2 linked regions of the Variovorax paradoxus genome follow. The protein of the gene in region 2 purifies or fractionates together with the protein of the main gene of each other region. This does not show direct contact. Links are inferred from orthologs where the notes say so. Each region holds a gene or a part of one and is shown on either strand. Other genes may lie near its edges. The genes, in order: GFK26_RS07450 and GFK26_RS11280.

Region 1 (3,252 bases), 820 kb from region 2 along the record:
ATCCGATTATCAACAACTGCGTTCAGAGTTGGATAATTTTGATATTGTTGGAATGCTTGGAAGAGAGCTTGCCAAAAGCAGAGTTGACGAAAGTTTGACGCGCCGCCTGATTTCAGCACTCAAGCATTTGGCTCCTGCCGTGCAAAACGACGCGGTGTTGTCTCTTTTGAAGAGCATTGATTTACTTTATCCAATTTTCCCCTCTGTAATGAATTTGTGTCGAGGCTTAATTGACATATTGACTCCACAGGTAAAAGACGAACTTTACAAAACGCTCCGAAATCTCATCACCGATAACTCATATGTGACGCAAGTGCCAACTAATTTGGCGTTTTCCTTAAGAACCTTGGCCTCCGATAATTCTGAGGAAACGGAAATACTACTGGCATCCGCTTTCAAACGAAGCGACAGCATGATGGTTCGCCGAGACATCATTCTTATGATGGCACAGCGTCGCGCAGATCACTGGGTTTCAAATTGCAGACGAAGTTTTTCTACTTTGACAATTTGGGAGCGCAGAGCTTTACTCGTAAGCTCTTACACTCTCGGAGATGAGGGAGAACACTGGCGAAAATCAATACGACGCGACCTCAATGAATTCGATAAGTTGCTACTCAAATGGGCAGGTGACGCCAAAGCCAAAAAGGGTGACGCCTGGCAGGTGATTTTGTGATATCAGAGCACAAATTTATTTCGAGCTATACATCTGTGTGGCGCGAAGTGATGCCGCTAGGGGATAGCTACTGGCGTCGAGAAAATCTATTCCTTCATCAAATTCATCCCGCCATATCAACGCAAACAAATACGGGACTACGGGGTTTTGTCAACGAACTCGCTTTTTCAGCATTTTGTCTCACGCGAAATGAGGAGATGTCAAAGCGTAGAACATCCATCATCAACGCTATAGACAATTCGATCCCAAGCACAATTGCCTACATAAATAGATTTACTTATCCGAGCGCAATGGACGCTTCAGACGTAAGCGCAACTTGCATTCAAGAAGCCTCTGCGATCGCCAGCAATTTGTTAGACACCTTTCCAGCAAAACCTGGCGACGTACTTCGCCCGAAATTTCTTGGTTGCGGAATACTCGGCGCAGCCGAGGGTGACATAATCTCCTCAGGCTGCCTTTATGAAATAAAAGCGGGCGCCAGAGCGTTTCGAATTTCCGACATACGGCAACTACTGGTTTATTCAACCTTGGCATATGCCAGTGGATCTTTGGAATTTGACCGCATTGGGCTGTGCAACCCCAGAACGGGAGCATTCTGGGTCAAGTCTTTGGATTCGATATGCCAATCCATTAGCGGACTTAAAGCGAGCGATGTTTTGTCAAATCTTGCGCGACACTTTGACTCCCTTGATTCCTATCAAAGTTAAGCTTAAGCCGTACCATCAACTATGAAAATCGAAAAAGACACCGTCGTCACCCTCAAGTACAAAGTCGCCGATGCCCAGGGCAAGCTCATCGAAGCCAGCCCCGAGCCGATGGCCTACCTGCATGGCGGTTACGAGAACACCCTGCCCAAGATCGAGCAAGCGCTCGACGGCCAGGAAAAGGGCTTCCAGACCACGCTGAACCTCGCCCCCGAAGACGCCTTCGGCCTGCGCGACGAAGCCTTGGTGCGCACCATTCCCAAGACCGAGTTCCCGCCCGGCGTGAAGGTCGGCGGCCAGCTGCAGGGCCGGCTCGATGACGGCACCGAGCACGTGTTCACCGTGACCAAGATTAAAGGCCCGGTCGTGCTGCTCGACGGCAACCACCCCTGGGCCGGCAAGGCGCTGAAGTTCAGCCTGCAGGTGACGGACGTGCGCGCGGCGCTGCCGGTGGAGATTGAGCATCGGCATGTGCATGGGGCGCATGGGCACCATCACTAAGACGCAGCCGCGCACCCGATGGAGCTCACCAGTGTTTCCGGATTTCTGGGCCTCCTGCCGCCAGCCCTGATTGCGTTTGCGTTTGTCTGGGCGATCCTGCGCGCAGGATCACGGCAGGTCGTCGTTCACCGGCTTTGGCAGTTTGTTCGTGGGAAGCAAGAAATTGCCGACCCCGAAGTCCGGGCGTTCGCCGAGGAAGAGGCGAGCTTCATCTCGTTTCGGATCCTGGCGGGCGTTCCCGTTTCCTCGCTCGAGAAGGCCCATGAACTCATTCGCTGGACGAAGCTGAATGATGTGCAGATGTACCGTCTGCGCCTGTGCGGTGATTTCTTCGATCCGGACGCCCGGCAGGTCAAAGTAGACAAGCTTCCGTCGAGCTTCACTCAAAAGCTGAGGGCCGCAGGACTGTTCTGGTGGCTGCTTGTCGCCGCGCTGAGTTTCGGCAGTCTGTTTCTCGACCGAACCGTCATGACCCTCAACGCGACACAGCGGCATTTCTTTGCGACGTCCACACAGGTCGGGAGTCTCGGTTCGATCCTTCCTTTTGGCCCCAAATCGTTGAAGGCCACGGACTGCACACGCCCTCCCAGCGCCAACGCGCAACGAAGTGGATTCACTGAGCAGGAAGTAGGCATCCTTTGCACGATCCTCACGGACAGCGGCGCCGATGCCTTTCTCAAGCGCACGCTTGCCGATCAATTCTGGTCGTCTGTCAAGCTGTTCGGCGTGAGTGCCGTGCTGTTCTGGATGAGCTTCTTTTCATGGGTCGCTGGAGCTTCCGCCAAGAAACTCGCAGGAAGGCAGATCGACCCAGCCGTGCCGGGCGCCCAGCTGAGCCTGGGCCTCTCGACCTGATGTCAGCGCCGACGGTGCGACAGCAACACCGTCACTTCTTCCAGAACCTCGGCGCCTCGCCGATCTCTTCCAGCGCCTTGCGGCACGCCGTCGCCCTCCCTGCGCGGCGCGCACTGAACCAGCCGACCGCAAACCACGCGCGCGGGTCGCGCGATGCGACCTCGCGGTACAGCGCGAGCGCCACCGCCTCGTCGTTGAACTCGCCCAGCGCGTCTTGTGCGGGGCGCAAGGCTTTCAGGTAGCGCTCGGCCGCGTCCTTCTTCTTTTTGCCGCCGTCCGTCTCCACGAACAACGGCGCGACGAACTCCGCCAGGTAGCGCAAACGCTTGAGCCGCTTGCGTGCGCGGTGCTGGTGTTCGGTGGCGAGCGATTCGAAACGCTCGCCGTCGCGCACCGACTGCTTGTGCAGGCGCTGGAGCCGTTCGCGCAGCAGCTGGCGGGCCTCGTCGGCGGCCAACGGCGCAGACCCCGTCGACGACGGCGTGGCGGCAGTGAAGCCGATCAGCGACACCAGCACGT
Region 2 (3,191 bases):
GCGGGAGTTCGTCGGTCGAATGCACCCAGCGTGCGAGTTCCGGCGCGTACGAGCGTCCGCCCACGGCTTCGAGCGCGGCCGCGATGTCGGCCTCGCTGATCGGGCCGCCGCTGCTGTGCGTCCAGAGGTGGCGCATCACGTCGTCGAGCGTGCCCTTGCCTTCATGGCGCAGCGTGAGGTCGAAGCACAGCGCCACCAGCGCGCCCTTGGTGTAGTAGCTGACGGTGCTGTTGGGCGTCTGCTCGTCCTGGCGGTAGTACTTGACCCAGGCGTCGAAGCTCGCGTCGGCCACCGGCTGCACGAGCCGGCCGGGCGTCTGCAGCACCTGGTTGATGGTCTTGTTGAGCAGCCGCAGGTAGGCGGCGTCGTCGATGCGGCCGGCGCGGCGCAGCAGCAGGTCGTCGTAGTAGCTCGTGAAGCCCTCGAAGAACCACAGCAGCTGCGTGTAGTTTTCCTGGCTGTAGTCGTAGTGCGCGAACTCCGCCGGGCGCATGCGTTTGACGTTCCAGGTGTGGAAGTACTCGTGGCTGATGAGGCCCAGCAGCGTGGTGTAGCCCTCGGGCTGCTTCTTCTTTTCGCCGCGCTGCGGCAGGTCGCGGCGGTTGCAGATGAGCGCGGTGGAGTGGCGGTGCTCGAGCCCGCCGTAGCCGTCGTCCACCGCGTTGAGCATGAACACGTAGCGGTCGATCGGCAGCTTGGGGCCGCCGCGCTTGCCGGCCTTGTCGCCGTGCCAGAAGCGGATCTCGGCCTCGCAGATGGCCTGCGTGTCGGCGATGAGGCGCTCGCCGTCGAACGAGGCCGCGGCGCCTGCGATCACGAAGCGGTGCGGCACGCCGCAGGCTTCGAATTCGGCGCTCCAGAAGGCCCCCATCTCGACCGGGCTGTCGGCCAGTTCGTCGTAGCCGGCGGCGCGGTAGCTGCCGAAGCCGTGCTTGTCGGCCTTGGTCGGCACGAGCGCGGTGGCGCACGACCAGCGTGCGGCGTCTGTCGGCAGCGTGGGTGGCACGATTTCGAGCGCGTGCGGCGCCTCGGTCTGGCCTTCGACGCGCAGGCAGACGCTGGTGCCGTTGAAGAAGCCGCGCGTGGCATCGAGCCATGCGGTGCGCACCGAGTTGTCGTAGGCGCAGACCTGGTAGTGCAGCACCAGCGGCTGGCCCGGCACGCAGTCGATCTGCCAGCTGCACTTGTCGAGCTGCGTCAGCACCGGCTTGCGACGGCCCTGCGTGGCGCGCAGGCCTTGCAGGTTCTTGGCGAACTCGCGCACGAGGTAGCTGCCCGGAATCCACACCGGCAGCGCCACGCGCTGCTGCGCGGTGGGCGCGGCGATGGTCAGCGTGACGGCGAACAGGCGGGCATGAAGGTCCGCGCACTCGACGCGGCAATGCACGGCGGCAGGGGCGGTTGCAGCAGCGCCCGCGCGCCGGGAAGCAGAAGTCGTCGAGGTCGTCGCCATTGGATCAGTTGGCGGCGGCGAGTTGCTTCTCGACCTGTTCGGCGGGAATGGCGCCCGGGACGCGGCTGCCGTCGGTGAAGATCAGCGTGGGCGTGCCCGTGATGTTGTACTTGCGGCCGAACTCCACGTTGCGCTCCAGCGCCGCCACGTTGCAGGTGCTGGCGGCGGCGGCGGGCTTGACGCTGTTTTCCATCCAGTCGGCCCAGGCCTTGCCCGGGTCCTTGCTGCACCAGATGTCGCGCGACTTGGCGGTCGAGTCGGCGCCGAGCACGGGGTACAGGAACATGTAGACGGTCACGTTGTCGACCTTCTTCATGTCTTTCTCGAAGCGCTTGCAGTAGCCGCAGTTCGGGTCTTCGAAGACCGCGACCTTGCGCTTGCCGTTGCCGCGCACGATCTTGATCGCGTCTTTCACGGGCAGCTTGTCGAAGGCGACGGCGGTGAGCTTCTCGACGCGCTCTTCGGTGAGGTTGCGGCGCGTCTTCGCGTCGATCAGGCTGCCCTGCAGCAGGTAGCCGCCTTGCTCGTCGGTGTAGAGGATCTGGCTGCCGTTCACGCGCACTTCGTACAGGCCCGGCACGGGCGTCTTGGTGACTTCCTCGATGGCCGGCAGTTGCGGGATGTGCGTCGGCAGGTTCTTGCGGATCTCGGCCTCGCCCGCGCCGGCGGTGGAGAACGTGAGCAGCGCGCAGGCGGCGACGAGAAGGTGGCGGACGAAGGTCATCGGGAAGGTTTCGGGAAAAAGGTGGAGGGCTGGCGGCGGCGTCAGGCGGTCAGGCTTTGAGGCCCATGGCCTGGGCGGTGATCCAGTGCTTCACGAAGCGCGTGCGGTCGAAACCGCGCATGCCCCAGTTGCGCAACGCAGGGAGTGGACCCAGGTTGTGCGAGAAAAGTTGCTGCAATCCGTCGGTCGCCAGGCTCATCTGCAGCACATCGGCGCGGCGGGCGCGTTCGTAGCGGCGCAGCAGGCGGGCGTCGCCCACGCTGCGCCAGTAGTCGCGGGTGCGGATCACCTCGGCCAGCGCAGCCGCATCGGACAGCCCGAGGTTCAGGCCCTGGCCCGCCAGCGGGTGCACCGTGTGGGCAGCGTCGCCCGCGAGCACCCACGATTGCGTGGGCTGGCCGGGCATCGTGCCGGACCAGCGGTCGGCGATGGCGCGCGACAGCGGCCACACGGCGCGTTCGCTCGTGAGCCGCAGCGAGCCCAGCTCGCCGTGGCTGGCTTCGCTCACGGCGGCACTGAATTCTTCGGCGCTTTGTGCGATCAGTTCGGGCACGCGCAGCTGGTCGACCGACCACACCAGCGCCAGCGTCTTGCCATGCACGCCGCCCAGCGGCAGCAGGGCGAACACCTCGCCGCGGTCGTTGAACCACTGGCGCGCGATGCCGTCGTGCGTGTGCGCGGCCTCGAGCCGTGCGGCAATGGCGTGCTGCGGGTAGCGCGTGACCTCGTAGCTCACGCCCAGCGCTGCGCGCGAGGCGCTGGCCTTGCCTTCGCACACCACGGTGAGCGGTGCGGCCACGGGCTCGGTCACCACGTCGATCAGGGGCTGGAAGCGCACCGCGTCGGCCAGTTGCTGCTCGAGCGCGGGCACGTCGACGATCCAGGCCAGCGCCTCGACCTTCTGGCGCGCGGCGCTGAACTGCACCCGGCCGCCGTCGTCGCCGTGCACCTGCATCTCGTGCACCGGCGTGGCATGGGCCGCGTCGGGCCAGCCGCGCAGCGATTCGAGCAGCG

What was found.
Region 1: the proteins of GFK26_RS11280 (region 2) and GFK26_RS07450 purify together in Escherichia coli (affinity purification with mass spectrometry, with the first as the bait; 2 studies listed by BioGRID). This does not show direct contact. The link is inferred for Variovorax paradoxus from one-to-one orthologs.

The regions. Positions count from the first base shown.
Region 1 is NZ_CP045644.1:1,649,474-1,652,725, reverse strand. What follows is about bases 205-3,139. They hold GFK26_RS07450 (FKBP-type peptidyl-prolyl cis-trans isomerase), read left to right. Parts: upstream 205-1,401; coding sequence 1,402-1,878; downstream 1,879-3,139. Other genes in these bases: GFK26_RS07440 (CYTH and CHAD domain-containing protein), read right to left, coding at 2,765-3,139; GFK26_RS07445 (DUF6216 family protein), read left to right, coding at 1,897-2,733; GFK26_RS34175 (hypothetical protein), read left to right, coding at 964-1,380; GFK26_RS07455 (RNA-directed DNA polymerase), read left to right, coding at 205-673. Outside these bases: more of GFK26_RS07455, read left to right, coding at 1-204; more of GFK26_RS07440, read right to left, coding at 3,140-3,252. UniProt on the Escherichia coli protein: Folding helper with both chaperone and peptidyl-prolyl cis-trans isomerase (PPIase) activities. Chaperone activity prevents aggregation of unfolded or partially folded proteins and promotes their correct folding.
Region 2 is NZ_CP045644.1:2,465,251-2,468,441, forward strand. The notes cover bases 318-3,191. They hold GFK26_RS11280 (DsbC family protein), read right to left. Parts: upstream 2,178-3,191; coding sequence 1,458-2,177; downstream 318-1,457. Other genes in these bases: GFK26_RS11275 (M61 family metallopeptidase), read right to left, coding at 318-1,453; GFK26_RS11285 (FAD-dependent monooxygenase), read right to left, coding at 2,227-3,191. Outside these bases: more of GFK26_RS11275, read right to left, coding at 1-317. UniProt on the Escherichia coli protein: Acts as a disulfide isomerase, interacting with incorrectly folded proteins to correct non-native disulfide bonds.